2 regions of the Mesorhizobium sp. M1006 genome follow, and region 1 is predicted to be linked to the other one. Evidence: predicted binding sites of a transcription regulator. Region 1 holds the regulator's gene; the other holds the start of a gene.
What was found. The regulator PhoB, encoded in region 1, activates phosphate uptake and scavenging genes when phosphate is short. The targets are predictions, from matches to a motif close to TGTCATNNANCTGTCAT.

Region 1 (7,977 bases):
GGAAGCAGCCTAGAAGTTATCCGCCGGAAGCGGAAAAACAACTCTTGTTGAAAAACGCCGCGGCGAGCGGCCGCGGCGTTCGGACTTCTCGGAAACGTCGGCTCAGTTGCAGACTGCAACAGTGCCAGCCGTCACGCCGGCGCAGACCTCTTCTTTCTTGATCCAGCCGGCGTCGATGACGACGTTGAGGTTGTCCTTGGTGATGGCGACCGGGGTCAGGAACAGCGACTTGACGGTATTGCCGCCGGGCGTGGTGAAATCCTTCACGCCGGCAATGTCGGTCATCTGCTTGCCGTCGGCCAGCTGCGAGGCGATCTCGGCGGCATTCTTGCCGAGCTCGCGCGCATCCTTCCACACCGACACGGTCTGTGTGCCGAGCGCGATGCGGTTCAGCGCGGCGTGGTCGCCGTCCTGGCCCGAAACCGGAACCGATCCGGCCAGCCCTTGCGCTGTCAGCGCGGCGACGACGCCGCCGGCAGTGCCGTCATTGGCCGCGACCACGGCATCGACCTTGTTGTCGTTGGCGGTCAGGAACTGTTCCATGTTCTTCTGAGCGTTGGCCGGCAGCCAGCCGTCGGTATAGGCCTCGCCGACATTCTTGATCTTGCCGCTGTCTATTGCCGCCTTCAGCACCTCCATCGAACCGGCAAACAGGAAATCGGCATTCGGATCGGAACCCGAACCCTTGATGAAGACATAGTTGCCTTCCGGCTTCACCTTGAAGACTTCCCGGGCCTGCATGCGGCCGACTTCCTTGTTGTCGAAGGTCAGGTAAAAGACGTCCTTGTTCTCGATCAGCCGGTCGTAGCCGACAACCGGAATACCTTCGTCCAGCGCCTTTTGCACGGCCGGCCCGATGGCCGAGGCGTCCTGCGCCAGGATGATCAGTGCGTTGGCGCCCTGCGAGATCAGGCTCTCGACGTCGGTGAGCTGCTTGCCGGGGTTGGACTGTGCGTCGGCGGAAATATACTTGTCGCCTGCGGCCTCGATGGCCGCCTTCATTGCGGCCTCGTCGGTCTTCCAGCGCTCTTCCTGGAAGTTCGACCAGGAAACGCCGATGACCTTGTCTTTAGCCTGCGCCACCGACGCCAGCGCCAGCGTCATGGCGACACTCGCCAGAATGGCGGTCGTGAATTTCTTCATCATATCCTCCCTGCGCCGCGTACGGCGTGACCAATTGGCTCAAAGACCAGCTTAGAAGCTCTAATTTTTTCGAGCCTCGAAAAAATACTGGTCCGATCTCCGGCTGCTGTCAACATCGATTCTGATGGATTTTGATGACTCTGCGAGTTTTTTCGAGCGTCGGAATAAACGATGACAGCGCCACCTGCATCTGACACTATTTGCCTCATCCGACACTATTTGTCGGACATTACCGACGGCTTCCGGTTCATGAGCGGCCGCGGCAACCGGGAGGAAAGCAAAACAATGTCGGTCGGAATCCGCCATGACGATTTGCGCCGGCGCAACCGGGCGATGGTGATCTCGGCGGTGCGCCGGGCCGGCCAGCCATCGCGTACTGAGATCGCAGCTACCACCGGCCTCAGTCATTCGACCATATCGGCGATTTCTTCCGACCTGATACGGGAAGGCATCCTCGCCGAGAGCAAGCCAAGTGAGCCCGTTTCGTTGAAACGCGGTCGTCCGCAAGTCGGCCTCGCCCTCAACCCGGAAGCGGCGGCGGTGCTGACCGTGGTGTTGTCGCTGAATTTCCTTTCGGCCGCCATTATCGACTACACGGGACAGGTGGTCGCCGAGGAACAGCGCCGGCTGGACACGCTGACTATGCCGCGCGACGAGCTGATCCGTGAATGCATGGCCATCGTCCGGCGCCGGCTGCAGGATCCAGATCTTGACGTCCGCAGTGTCGCCCGCATCGCCCTGGCGATTCAGGGCATTACCGACTCCCCTGCACGCGCCATGCTGTGGTCGCCGATCACGCCGCAGACCGACATCGCCTTTGCCGACATGCTGGAGGACGAATTCGGCATCCCGGCAACGGTGGAGAACGACTGCAACATGATGGCGGTGGCTTTGCGCTGGCGCAATCCGGATCGCTATCGCGATGACTTCATCGCCATCCTGCTTTCGCATGGCATCGGCATGGGGCTGGTGCTGAAGGGCGAACTGTTCACCGGGACGCATTCCTCGGGCGGCGAATTTGGCCACATGATCCATCGTCCGGGCGGCGCGCTCTGCCGTTGCGGGCGGCGCGGCTGCATCGAGGCGTATGCCGGCAACTACGCCATCTGGCGCAACGCCAGGCAGATGAGCGAAGACAGCGAACCGGTCGCCGACGTCAGCGACGCCGACATGCGCGCACTGGCGGCCCGGGCGCGCGAGAAAGATGGGCCGGAACGCGAGGCCTACCGCAAGGCCGGCGAAGCGCTGGGTTTCGGTCTCGGCTCGCTGTTCGCGCTGATCGATCCGGCACCGGTCGCGATGGTCGGCGCCAGTGCCGCCGCCTTCGATCTGATCGAGCCGGCCTTGCGGAAGGCAATCGCCCAGACCGCCGGCGGCCAGCATTCAGGCTCGATCTCCTTCGATACAGAGCCGAACGAATTGCCTCTGATCCGCGAAGGCTGCGCGATGCGGGCGTTAAGCTTCGTCGACCAGGAGATTTTCGCGCCGGGCGCGCAAATGAGGCCCAGCGTCAGAAAGAACGTAGCCTGACCAGGCGGGTCAATCTTCCCTGATCGCATAGCCGGCGCCGCGGATGGTGCGGATGACATCCGGCATCCGGCCGTTGTTGACGGCTTTGCGCAGCCGCCCGACATGCACGTCGACGGTGCGTTCGTCGATGTAGATTGTCTCCCCCCAGACATTATCGAGTAACTGGCTGCGCGAGAAGACACGGCCCGGATGCCGCATCATGAACTCGAGCAGCCGGAATTCGGTCGGCCCGAGCCTGATTTCGCTCTTCTTGCGATAGACCCTGTGCGATTCGCGATCGAGCACGATGTCGCCGACCTTCAGCACGCTGGACAGCACTTCCGGCTTGGCGCGCCGCAGCAGCGCCTTGACCCTGGCCATGAATTCCGGTGTCGAAAACGGCTTGACCAGATAGTCGTCGGCGCCGGTCGAAAGACCGCGCACCCGGTCGCTCTCCTCGCCGCGCGCGGTCAGCATGATGATCGGCAGCCGCTCGGTTTCGGGGCGCACCCGCAACCGACGACAGAGCTCGATGCCGGAAACCGCTGGTATCATCCAGTCGAGCACCAAAAGGTCGGGCACATTCTCCTGCAAACGGATCTCGGCTTCGTCGCCGCGTGTCACCACCTCGACCTGGTAGCCTTCGGATTCGAGATTGTAGCGGAGCAGCACACCCAACGGCTCCTCGTCCTCCACCACCATTATGCGTGGTGCGATCATCGGCTGGGCACCCCCATCATGTCACCGGTGCGGACATTGTCGTTTCGTCCTGCTTCGGACGATTGACCGGCAATTGCTCGCCGGTCAGCACATAATACGCATTTTCGGCGATGTTGGTGACATGGTCGCCGATCCGCTCCAGATTCTTGGCGCAGAACAGCAGGTGCGTGCAAGCGGTGATGTTGCGCGGATCTTCCATCATGTAGGTCAACAGCTCGCGGAACACGGACGTGTATTTAACGTCGATGCGCTCGTCGGCGGCACGAAGCTTGGCCAACGCGGCCGCATCGCCTGCAGCATATTCCTCGATGACACCCTGCACCTGGATGAGAACCAGCTGCGCCATCGCGTCGATGGAATGCGACAGGTCCCGCGGCGTGGCGCTGAGGCCGACCGCACTCACGCGCTTGGCGATATTCTTGGCAAGGTCGCCGATGCGTTCGAGGTCGCCCGCCATGCGGATCGCTCCGACCACATGGCGAAGATCGTGGGCCATCGGCTGGCGTTTGGCGATCAGGGTGATGGCGCGGTCGTCCAGTTCGCGTTGACGCGCATCCATGATGGCGTCGTCGGAAACGACGCGTTGCGCCAGCACGTTGTCGGAATTCAACAGCGCCTTGGTTGCCCCGCCGACCATCGAACCGGCGAGGTCGGCCATGTCGCGGATCAGCTTGCTGATCTGCTCGAGATCCTCGTCGAAAGAAGCGACTGTGTGTTCGCCCATGGTCCTGTCCTCATATGCATGATCGGAACGGCTCAGCCGAAGCGGCCAGTGATGTAGTCCTGCGTGCGCTTCTCGCGGGGCGACGTGAATATCTTCTCGGTCCGGTCGAACTCGACCAGTTCACCCAGATACATGAACGCCGTCTGGCGCGACACGCGCGCCGCCTGCTGCATGTTGTGGGTGACGATGACGATCGTGTAGTCGGCTTGCAATTCGTCGATCAGTTCCTCGATCTTGGCAGTCGACAGCGGGTCGAGCGCCGAAGCCGGTTCGTCGAGCAGAATGACTTCCGGCTTCACCGCCACGGTGCGGGCGATACAGAGCCGCTGCTGCTGGCCGCCGGACAGGCTCAAGCCGCTGGCGTTGAGCTTGTCCTTGACCTCGCTCCACAGCGCGGCGCGCTTCAACGCCTGTTCGACGCGGCCGTCCATCTCGGACTTGCCGAGGTTCTCGTAGAGCCTGACGCCGAAGGCGATGTTCTCGTAGATCGACATCGGGAACGGCGTCGGCTTCTGGAACACCATGCCGATCTTGGTCCTGAGGAGGTTGAGATCCTGCGACCGGTCGAGAATGTTCTTGCCGTCGAGCAGCACCTGGCCCTCGGCCGTCTGTTTTGGGTAGAGCTCATAGATGCGGTTGAACACACGCAGCAGCGTCGATTTCCCGCAGCCCGAAGGGCCGATGAAGGCCGTGACGCTGCGCTCGGGCAGCGACAGGCTGATGTCCTTCAGCGCCTTGCTCTGGCCGTAGTAGAAGTTGAGGTTCTTGACCTCGATCTTCGTCTTCTCGGCGACCGTTTCGGCCATCGTCATGTCTGGGGACAACATCTGTGTCATCTGTCCTCTCTGCGTCCGGTAAGGCTGCGGGCGAGGATGCTCAAGCCCAGAACCGTCAGGGTGATTATGAGTGCGCCGGTCCACGCCAGTTGCTGCCATTCCTCGTAAGGGCTGAGAGCGAACTGGAAGATGGTCACCGGCAGGCTGGCCATCGGCGCGTTGATATTGCTGCTCCAGAACTGGTTGTTGAGCGCGGTGAAGAGCAGCGGCGCCGTCTCGCCGGAAATGCGTGCTATCGCCAGCAATATGCCGGTGACGATGCCGGACAATGCGGCGCGGTAGGCGACCGAACGGATCACCACCCAGCGTGGCGCGCCGATCGCGGCACCGGCTTCACGCAACGCGTTCGGCACCAGGTTGAGCATGTCTTCAGTGGTGCGCACGACCACCGGAATGACCAGGATGGCAAGCGCAACGGCGCCGGCAATGGCCGAGAAATGTCCCATTGGCCGCACCATCAGCTCATAGACAAACAAGCCTATGATGATCGACGGCGCCGACAACAGGATGTCGTTGATGAAGCGGACGACGGTGGTGATGCGCGAAAAGCGTCCATACTCGGCCATGTAGGTTCCCGCCAGCACGCCGATCGGCGTGCCGACGACAACGGCGATGATCGTCATCAGCAGGCTGCCCGTGATGGCATTGAGCAAGCCGCCGGCCTCGCCCGGTGGTGGCGTCATCTCGGTGAAGACCGCGAGCGAAAGCCCGGCTGTGCCCTTATAGACCAACGCGCCGAGAATGAGCGCCAGCCAGGCAAGCCCGATGCCGGCGGCGACGACGCAAAGCGCCATCATCACCGAATTCCTGGCTTTGCGGCGGCTGTGGAGCGATGAGGATGTCGACATCGGTCAGGCTCCCGTACGGGCGTCGATCCGCATCAGCATATAGCGGGCGGCGGCGAGGATCAGGAAGGTGATGACGAAGAGGATCAGGCCGAGCGAAACCAGCGAGGAGGTGTAGAGGTCGCCGTCGGCCTCGGTGAATTCATTGGCGATGGTCGCCGAGATCGTCGTGCCCGGCGCGAACAGGGAGGCACTGATGCGATGTGCGTTGCCGATGACGAAAGTCACCGCCATGGTTTCGCCGAGTGCCCGGCCGAGGCCAAGCATGACGCCGCCCATGATACCGATGCGGGTATAGGGAATGACCACGCGCCGGGTCACTTCCCAGGTCGTGCAACCGATGCCATAGGCCGATTCCTTCAGCACCGCCGGCACCGTATCGAAGACGTCCTTGGTGATCGAGGTGATGAAGGGCAGCACCATGATGGCGAGGATCAGCGCCGAGGTCAGAAGGCCGATGCCGTAAGGAGGGCCGGCGAAAAGGCTGGATAGTCCCGGCACGCCGTGGAAGATGTTGATGATGAAGGGCTGTATCGTCGTCTGCAGGAACGGCGCGAACACGAACAGGCCCCAGATGCCGTAGATGATCGAAGGAATGCCGGCCAACAGCTCGACCGCTATGCCGATAGGACGCCTGAGCGGGCGCGGGCAGAGCTCGGTGAGAAAGATTGCAATGCCGATGCCGATCGGAACCGCGATCAGGATGGCAATGGCCGCCGTCACCAGCGTGCCGTAGATCGGCGCCAGTGCGCCAAATTTTTCCGTAACGGGATTCCAGCTCTCAGTCGTCAGGAAAGAAAAACCGAACGACGACAGCGCCTGCCATGAGCCGGCAAACAGCGAGATGGCGACACCGCCGAGGATGACCAGCACAAGAATTGCGGAAGCGCGGGTGAGTCCGCGGAATATGGCATCTGTGAGCGCGAAGCGCCGCACCGTAGCTTCCCTGGCCCGGGCTGCTGCAGATGATGGCACGGCATCGGAAGCGATGGTCATTGGGTCCTCGCGATTAAAGGCAACAGGGAGGGCGCCATCGACGCCCTCCCTGGAGGAGATTACATAGCCGAGTAGAGCGGCTTGCCGTCGTCGCCGACGACTTCCTTGGCCCACATGGCCTTGACGCTCTCAACCACCTTGTCGGGCATCGGAACGTAGTCCAGCTCGCCGGCCATCTCGTCGCCCTTGTCGTATGCCCAGGCGAAGAATTTGAGCGCTTCGCCGGTGGTCGCGGCATCATCCGGCTTCTTGTAGAGCAGGATCCACGTTGCCGCCGTCATCGGCCAGGACTCGGCGCCCGGCTCGTTGGCGAGGATGACGCCATAGCCCGGCTGCGAGCTCCAGTCGGCATTGGCCGCTGCCGCCGAGAACCCCGCCGCGGTGGGCTCGACCTTCTTGCCGTCCTTGTTGATCATATCGGTGTGGGTGAGCTTGTTCTGCTTGGCGTAGGCATATTCGACATAACCGATCGCGCCGCCGGTCTGGGAGACGTTGTTGGCAACGCCCTCATTGCCCTTGGCGCCGATGCCGACCGGCCATTCCACGGCCTTGTCGACGCCGACCTTTTCTTTCCAGACCGCGCTGACGTCGCCGAGGTAATAGGTGAAGTTGAACGTCGTGCCCGAGCCATCGGAACGGTGAACGACCGCGATCGCCTGCGAAGGCAGCTTGACGTCGGGATTGAGCTTCTTGATCGCTTCGTCATCCCAGCTCGTGATCTTGCCGAGGAAGATGTCGGCCAGCGTCGGGCCGTCGAGAACCAACTCGCCCGGCTTGATGCCTTCGAGATTGACGACGGGAACGATGCCGCCCATCACCATCGGGAACTGAGCCAGTCCGGTCGCTTCAAGCTCGTCGCCCTTGAGCGGCGCATCCGAAGCGCCGAAGGTAACGGTCTTGGCCTTGATCTGCTTGATGCCGCCGCCGGAACCGATCGACTGGTAGTTAAGGCCAACGCCGGTGTCTTTCTTGTAGGTGTCGGCCCACTTCGCATAGATCGGGTAGGGGAAGGTGGCGCCGGCGCCGGAGATGTCCGCGGCGAGCGCGGCGGACAGGGTGAGGGTGGTCGTCGCCGCAGCCATTGCAATCGCAACGGCCGCCGAGCGGATGAAATGTCTCATGTGGCCTGCTCCTGTTCGGAATATGGTCTCTCGGCGCCATTCCTCCGGCGCCCGCTGAGGCCAATAGCCCCCGATTATTACAG
Region 2 (7,977 bases), on a different contig from region 1:
GCTTCGAGCAGCTGCAGCTGGTGCCGCTGCTGATCATCACGCCGCTGACCTTCCTCGGCGGCAGCTTCTATTCGATCAACATGCTGCCCGGCATCTGGCGCACGGTGACGCTGTTCAACCCGGTGGTCTACCTGGTCAGTGGGTTCCGCTGGAGCTTCTACGGCAAGTCCGACGTTTCGGTCGGCGTCAGCCTCGGCATGACGGTGGTCTTCCTGCTCATCTGCATAACGATCGTCGCCTGGATCTTCAGGACCGGCTACCGGCTGCGCAACTGATCGAACGGGCCTCGTCCAGGCGAAGCAGCCTGACCGATCGACCTTTCCTTGCCGAAGGCGATAGGCCTGCGCCCGATGCCTGGAACCCGCGCTTGAATGCCTCGATCTTGCTTTTCATGCATTGTTATATATCATGTTATCGGTGTTCATGGGGATGAATTGGCCTATGGAAGACGTCATACGATCGCTTGGCTTTCTGTGCCTGGGCAGCAGGCTGAAGCGTATAGGCGAGCAACTGCAAGCGGAGGCGCAGCGCCTGCTCGACAGGCTGGATGTCCCGGTTCAGGCGAGCCAATACCCGCTGCTGGCCGCGCTCGACAGGCTGGGTCCGCTGTCGGTCGGGGAACTGGCGCAATCCCTTGGCATCGCGCAGCCAGGCGTAACGCGAAGCGTCTCGCTTCTGGCCGAATTGGGACTGCTCGAAGTCAGTCCGTCGACCGATGACCAGCGGCGCAGGATCGTCTCGCTTACTCGGGACGGCCGGCGGCTGGTCGATGTCGCAAAGCGCGACGTCTGGCCTTGCATCGAGAACGTGGTCGCGGATTTGTGCGCAGGTTTTTCGGGGCCGCTTCTTGAGCAGCTGGCTGCCATCGAGGACGGCCTCGCCGCTGCTCCTCTCGACCGTCGTGTAAATAAGCCTGAGGGTGCCGCGCAATGAGACATCTGCTCGACCGCCCTATCTGGAGCGCGCTTCAGACGCGACATCGGGCCTTCGCGGAGGGTGACAACCTCGCCATGCGATATCGGCCGTCGATCGTCCCTTTCGCCGCCACTGGCGCGGACGACCCGGAAAGCCTGCGGGCGCTCGAAAACCTTGTCTCCCCGGGCGAGAGTATGATCCTGCTTCAAGCGGACGCGATTGCTCTGCCCACGGGGCTTTCCGCGACTTCGACCGCAGCCGGGGTTCAGATGATCGCCGAGCAGCCATTGCAGATCGTCTCCGACCCGCGCGTGCATCGTCTGACCCGAGACGATGCTGCTGAGATGCTCGCCCTGGCATTGCTCACCAAGCCTGGCCCATTCACGCTCGAAGCCTTGAGCCTGGGCGATTTTTGGGGTGTGAAAATCGAGGGCAGGCTCGCGGCAATGGCCGGCGAGCGCATGAAGCAACCTGGCTATACCGAACTCAGCGGGGTGTGCTCACATCCGGAATTTCGCGGCCGTGGCCTAGGAAAGCTGCTGTCCCTATTAGTGGCAAACCGGATAGTGGCGCGCGGCGAAGTTCCCTATCTCCACGCCTATGCCAGCAACGCCGCGGCCATAGCGTTATACGAGTCCATCGGCTTCAGGTTGCGAAGCACAATGAATGTGGCCGTGGTTCAGCGCACCGAATGATTAGTCGGCGCATGATGCGCAGCATGGATGCATCCCGTATCGGAAGGAAGGATTTCGTACCGCCGAAATCCTTCCTTGAGACTGCAAGAGCTGGCTGCGTGTCAGACCGCGATCTTGCCGCCGCCTTGCCTGGTGATGGCAACGACCGCCGGGCGCACCGGCATGTCCGGCTTGAAGTCGGGCCAGCGCGTCGACAAATCCTCATAGTAGGACGGACGGCCGAAAGCCTCCCAGTCCTCGCCGCCGTCGCCCGGATGCTGGACCGCAACGAAGGCGGTCTGGTCGTCCGGCGCAAACAGGGGACCGCACATTTCGGCGCCGATCGGCACGCGGAAGAACAGCTTTGATGTCGCCCGTGCCGTCCCCTCCGTATCGACAGCCCACAGACCATCGGTGCGGCCGGTGGCTTTCGGGCCTTGGCCGTCGGTGGCGACCCAGAGGCGGCCAGCCGAATCTACCGTGCAATTGTCCGGCATGCCGAACCAGCCATTGGCGGTGGTTGCGGTCGAGAAGGTGGCGCCGACGTCGGCCACAGCGGGATCGCCGCATTTCAGCAGGATTTCCCACCTGCCCTTTGTCGCGGTGAAATCACCGCCGTCCTCGACGATCTCGATGATGTGGCCAAAGGCATTTTCGGCACGCGGGTTGGCGGCGTCGACCTGGTCGGCCTTGCGCTTCGAATTGTTGGTCAGCATGACATAGACCTTGCCGTTGGCGGCATTGGGCTGGATGTCTTCCGGGCGGTCCATCTTGGTGGCGCCGAGCAGGTCGGCGGCGCGGCGCGTCTCGATCAGCACATCGGCCTCGCCGGCAAAGCCGTTCTCCGCCGTCAGCGGCCCTTGGCCGAAGACGATCGGCAGCCATTCGACCGAACCGTCGTCGGCAAACTTGGCGACATGCAAGGTGCCGTCGTCGAGCAAATCCATGTTGGCGGCGCGGTTGTCCGGATCGAACTTGCCTGTGGTGACGAACTTATAGACATAGTCGAAGCGCTCGTCGTCGCCGAGATAGAAGACGACACGGCCATCCTGGGCGACGATCGATTCGGCGCCCTCATGCTTGAAGCGGCCCATCGCGGTGCGCTTCCTCGGCGCCGAAGTCGCATCCTGGACGTCGACCTCGACGATCCAGCCGAAGCGGTTCGGCTCGTTCGGCTCCTTGCCGATGTCGAAACGGTCGTAATGCGCTGCCCATTCATAGGCACCTTCGGGAATGCCGAGGCGCTTGTAATTGGCCGCCTCCTTGTGGCCCTGCGGCAGCTCGCCCGAGAAATAGCCGTGGATGTTCTCCTCGGCCATGACATAGGTGCCCCACGGCGTGACGCCGCCGGCGCAATTGTTGATGGTGCCGATGACCTTCGTGCCGGTCGGATCGGCGCTGGTCTTGACGCGGTCGTGGCCGGCGACCGGGCCGGAGAGCGCGATCTCGGTGTTGGAGGTGATGCGGCGGTTGAGCTTGCCGTCGCGAACGACCTGCCATTTGCCTGATACCTTGCGTATCTCGACGATAGTGCCGCCATGCGCGGCCATCTCGACATCGACTTGCTCCTTGCTGAGGGGCGCCTGCTTGGCTTTGCCATCGACGATGGTGACGAGGCCCGGAAACATCAGGTGCGGATTGGTGTATTCGTGATTGACGACCAGCAGGCCGTGCTCGGCCGAGCCGTCGATCGGGATATAACCGACATAGTCGTTGTTGTAGCCGAATTGTCTGGCCTGGGCTTCCGCCGACTGTTTTGTCGGATCGAATCCCGGCGAATCGGCGAACAGCGGATCGCCCCAGCGCAGCAGCACGTCGGCGTCATAGCCAGGTGCGACGTGATGCTTGTCGTCGATGCCGGCCTCGAGCTCGTCGAAAGCGAAGGCGGAGCCTTCGGCGGCGCGGGCGTTGTCGGCGGTGATCAGCGCCAGCGGGCTGACGGTAGCGGCTATGGCCGAGACGGCAAGCGAACCCTTGAGGAAGCCGCGGCGTGAGAACCGCGCGGCGATGATCTCACCCATGGTGCGGTTGTCGGTGGGATTGGCTCCTGGCCCATCGTTTTCCTCGAGCAGGCTGGTGCGGAAATGGGCGTCAGGGGTGCGATGTTCGGTCATAGGGCCTGCCTCTGGCTGGATGGATTGCTGGAGCGTGTTGCCTGGCCAATCCGGTATTACCGGCAGGTCACAGTTTGATGACATGCCGGCTAAATTGCCACCTGCGATTTCGTATCCAACATCGGCCCCGCTTGACCGCGACCGGCGCTTCGGAAACAAGAGCTGCGGCAGGCGGTAGGGACCGCATCGGGAGGAACAAAAGTGAGTTTCTGGGGACTTGGGCAGCTCTGCGTCTCGACGGTGATCTTCCTGCTGGCGGCGATGGCCGCAAAACAGTGGGGGCTGGCGCCGAGCCTCGGCAAGATCGTGCTGACGTTGGCGCTCTACTCGCTGGGCAATCTGATCATGCTGAGGCTGATCCGTGAATTCGGCATGTCGGTGTCGTTCAGCCTGTCGGCGGTGATCCAGCTGGTGTCGGTGAATGTGGTGGCGCTGGTCTTCTTCGGCGAACGCGTCAATGCCTTGCAGGCAACCGGCATCGTGCTTGCCATCGCAGCTGTGGCGCTGATCACGCTCGGGCCCTATCTGCAAAGGCTGTAACTGCGATCGGGCCGATGAAGAAGATTGCAAGCAGACTGCCCAACTGGCTGGAGTTCCCGGTTCTGCTGGCCGGGCTGGTCATTGCCGGCGGGCTGTGGGGGTTCGAGGAGCTGATGGAGCTGGCGCGGGCGACCACGCCGCATGCCTTCGACACCGAAATCCTGCTTGCCTTCCGCAAGGCCGGCCAGCCCGACAATCCGATCGGACCGGCGTGGCTGGAAGGGGCGATGCGCGACATCACCAGCCTCGGCAGCGCCAGCGTACTGCTGCTGATCACGGCAGCAATGATCGTCTATCTGCTCCTTATCCGCAGGCCAGGCGCGGCGCTTCTCATGTTCGTCGCGGTAGCGGGCGGCCAGCTCCTGTCAAGCGTGCTGAAATTCGACATCGACCGGCCGCGCCCCGATCTGGTCTCGCATCTCGCCGATGTGGCATCGCTTTCGTTTCCGAGCGGCCACGCCATGCTGTCGGCGGTGACGTATTTGACGCTGGGCAGCATGGCGGCGCGGGTTTTGCCCGGGCGCACAACGAAGATCTATGTACTCGGGCTGGCGGTGCTGACGACAGTGGTGGTCGGCATCAGCCGCATCTATCTCGGCGTCCACTGGCCGTCCGACGTATTGGCCGGCTGGTGCGCCGGCTTTGCCTGGGCGATGCTGTGCTGGCTTGCGGCACGGTTCCTGCAGCGATGGCTTGGGCGGGCCGACGGCACCTGACTCAAATCAGCCTGTTGATCAGGCCATGACCGCAGCCTGCCAGCAGGAAAACCATCGACAGCAAGGCTGTCGAGGTTGCCAACGCTTTGAATATCTTCACCCGCTCATCCTTTTGAAGTCGTTCCTGTGAAATCGGGATCGCAGCGGATGTCCCGCCAAACGATGCCGAGGTTTGTAGCATGACAGCGCATCGGCTGGCAAAGAGTGCTGCATGTTTGGAGGCAGATCATCAATCCTTGGTGCAGGAAGACGTCGCCGCCCGCGCCAGCGCAGGAACTTCATCCTCGACTGTTCGGCGGTGCCGTTCTTCGATTCGACGGCAGCCAATGTCATCGAGGGCGCGGCCCACAAGGCGAGCCGCGCCGGCGTTCGCTTCATTATATCAGGCGCTTCAGCGCAGGATACGCCGCATGCTGATCAACCACGGCGTCAAGCGGCCGCTGGTGACTTACGCGCCTCGATCACGGATGCGCGGGCGCAGCTGAGGAGAGCCGCGCCCGCCGCTTGAGCTGGCAACGCCGGCTTAGTCGAGGCCCAACGCTGAGACCTCGCCCTCGTTCATCAGCGGCACGAAGATTGTCGACCTGCCGTCGGTGCCGATGTCGGCGCTGCCCGGCTTGAACGTCGCAACCGCTTGCGGCGTGCCGCCGGCTTTGTAGCGGTAGAGCGTGCCGGTCATATACGCGGTGGCGTAGATGCTGCCGCCGATGGCAACGACGCCATCGAGGTTGGCAAACTTTTCCGCGCCAGCCAGTGGCGAAACGGCCTTGGTAGCAAGATCGACCGAGAGCAGGCCGCCCGGCTCCGCGGTGCTGAAGTCGGGCTTGATGCCCTTGCCCCAGGAAGCGACGATCAGCCGGCCGCCATCGGCGAAGATGCCATTCGGCGAAGCAAGCGCCGCATCCCTGACGAACAGTTCGGGCCGGTCGCGGTCGATGCGATAGATCGTATCGGCAAGCATATCCGTGACGTAGACATTGCCGGATGCATCAGCGGTCATGTCGTTGAGAAAGACCGCGTTCGGCACGTCGATCGTCGATGTTAGCTTGCCGCTTGCGAGGTCGACGACGCGCACATGGGTGAGGTCGGCGACGTAGAGTTTGCCGCCGACAATCGCCATGCCCTTGGGCGCGTCCATGCCGTCGGTCCAGTGTTGCGTGACTAGCTTGCCGTCCATCGACAGGATCGACAGATAGCCGTTGCCGTCGGCTTCGCCGGGATTGCCGACGATGTTCGAGACGATAACGCGCTGGCCGGCGGCGTCGAACAGCGCCGATTCAGGCTGCTCGAGGCCGCCGGTGCGCCAGAGTTCAGCGGCCTGAACTGCCGGCGCGGCGGCGATGCCGACCAGGGCGAGAAGCATCGAGGTGAAGAGGCTCTTCATGGCTAGTCTCCTGTAATGGACTGGCGGAGAGCTAGGCCTTTCGATACTTTTCGGGAAGAGCTATCAGGACTAGTACCGAAGGCTGATACCAAATCGTGCAAAAGAGGTGCATCCCATGAACGGCCTGATCTTCGAAGCGCTGAAGCGGACGCTTAAGGCAAAGGGCATCACCTATCGCGTCCTTGCCGAGCGGATGGGTGTTTCCGAGCCGACGGTGAAGCGCATCTTCCACGAGCGCAACTGCAAGCTCGACCGGCTGATGGAGATCTGCACTGCCGCCGGCGTAGAGTTGGAAAACGTGCTCGGCTCAATGAACAGGGGACCAGGACCCGCCAACCAGATCGCGCCGGAGATCGAGCGCAAGCTCGCCGGGCGGCCGGCACTGCTGTTCGTCTTTGTCATGCTTTCCGAGAAATTCACGCCCGAAGGCATCATGCGCTCACAAGGGCTGAGCGAGGCTTCGATGTTCCTCTATCTGCGCGAGCTCGAGGAACTCGGCCTGGTCGCGCTCGGTCGCGGCCTGTCGGCAAGGCTGCTGATCGAGGCGCCGATCCAGTGGAATTTCGAGGGGCCATTGCGGCCGCTGTTCGAGACGACCAACAAGAATTTCATCGGCTGGGCCATCACCCATCTTGAGCGCGAGTCGACGTTCGTCAGCTTCTCCAGGCGGATGCGGCCGGAAACGGCGGAAATGGTCAGGCGCGAGGCGGAGGAATTGGCGGAGCGCGCCAAATTGCTTGCTCATCACGACCAGCACACGACGCCTGAAGACCGACTGGTCGGCTACAAATGGACGTTTGCGTTCGGCGCAACGCCGTTCCCGGTGATCATGCCGATCGGGCCGCATCCGCGCGACGCAGGCGCACGGACCGACGATCGAGTTGCGGCTGCCGCAAACGGACGACGTCTGCCGGCCTAGGTCAAAATGCAGAACGACCGAGTCCGGGCTGTTGGCGGCAGCCAGTCTGACTGAGCTTCTTACCCCTGAGTATCGGCCGCAAACCGGTTCTCAGAGGGTCCCCTGCTCAAACACAAGATCGAGCGGCTATTCGGCGGTCTTGTTCGCCACCTTGTCATCCCAGACCATCTGCCGGTAGTCGAAGCCGTATTCCAGCGTTGGCTTGACAATACGGAAATAGGGCGACAGGTCGAAATCGCGCGGCGTGTAGAGCGAGTGATGGCGGATGTGCAGGATTTCCCTGCGCGAAAAGCTCGACTGGGCCGAGGCACGGCCAGGCGCCCGGGTAATCTCCGGCAGGATCGGGTAGCGGATCAGGCCATACGCCTCGGCGATCAGCGACGAGCAGATGGCGCGCGTCGGGTCGCCGGAACCGAAAGCCAGCATGCGGCGGCGCCAGCGCACCGGCACCGGCGGCGTCGGCAAGAAGTAGCGCAGCATGTCGAATATGTTCCTGAGATCGTATCTGAGACCGAGCCTGCCGATCATGAACGCGACGACCGCTTCGCGATCGTCCGGAGCCAGGCCACTCGCCCGGCAGATGCGGGTGTTGTAGCTGCGATAGCGCGACAGCGGCACGGCGATGCAGCCATCGCCGAGCGTGACCTCGATCAGGCGCCGCCGCTCCGATCCGTCCTCCGGCTCCGGTAATGCATCGCCGATATAGAAGGCGGCA

Region 2: a site for PhoB is predicted at 3,770-3,786, ahead of NKH60_RS31750 (PhoX family protein). Genes of this name have one in related genera too.

What each region holds. Positions count from the first base shown of each region.
Region 1 is NZ_JAMYMZ010000018.1:36,136-44,112, forward strand. It holds gene xylF (D-xylose ABC transporter substrate-binding protein) at 103-1,143, opposite strand; gene NKH60_RS18605 (ROK family protein) at 1,429-2,673, shown strand; gene phoB (phosphate regulon transcriptional regulator PhoB) at 2,683-3,372, opposite strand; gene phoU (phosphate signaling complex protein PhoU) at 3,389-4,096, opposite strand; gene pstB (phosphate ABC transporter ATP-binding protein PstB) at 4,129-4,932, opposite strand; gene pstA (phosphate ABC transporter permease PstA) at 4,929-5,780, opposite strand; gene pstC (phosphate ABC transporter permease subunit PstC) at 5,784-6,773, opposite strand; gene pstS (phosphate ABC transporter substrate-binding protein PstS) at 6,833-7,894, opposite strand.
Region 2 is NZ_JAMYMZ010000067.1:5,058-13,034, forward strand. It holds gene NKH60_RS31735 (ABC transporter permease) at 1-275, shown strand, start outside; gene NKH60_RS31740 (MarR family winged helix-turn-helix transcriptional regulator) at 442-933, shown strand; gene NKH60_RS31745 (GNAT family N-acetyltransferase) at 930-1,610, shown strand; gene NKH60_RS31750 (PhoX family protein) at 1,712-3,703, opposite strand; gene NKH60_RS31755 (hypothetical protein) at 3,905-4,243, shown strand; gene NKH60_RS31760 (phosphatase PAP2 family protein) at 4,258-4,959, shown strand; partial or broken gene NKH60_RS31765 (sodium-independent anion transporter) at 5,219-5,467, shown strand; gene NKH60_RS31770 (SMP-30/gluconolactonase/LRE family protein) at 5,483-6,343, opposite strand; gene NKH60_RS31775 (helix-turn-helix domain-containing protein) at 6,459-7,262, shown strand; gene NKH60_RS31780 (C40 family peptidase) at 7,389-7,977, opposite strand, start outside.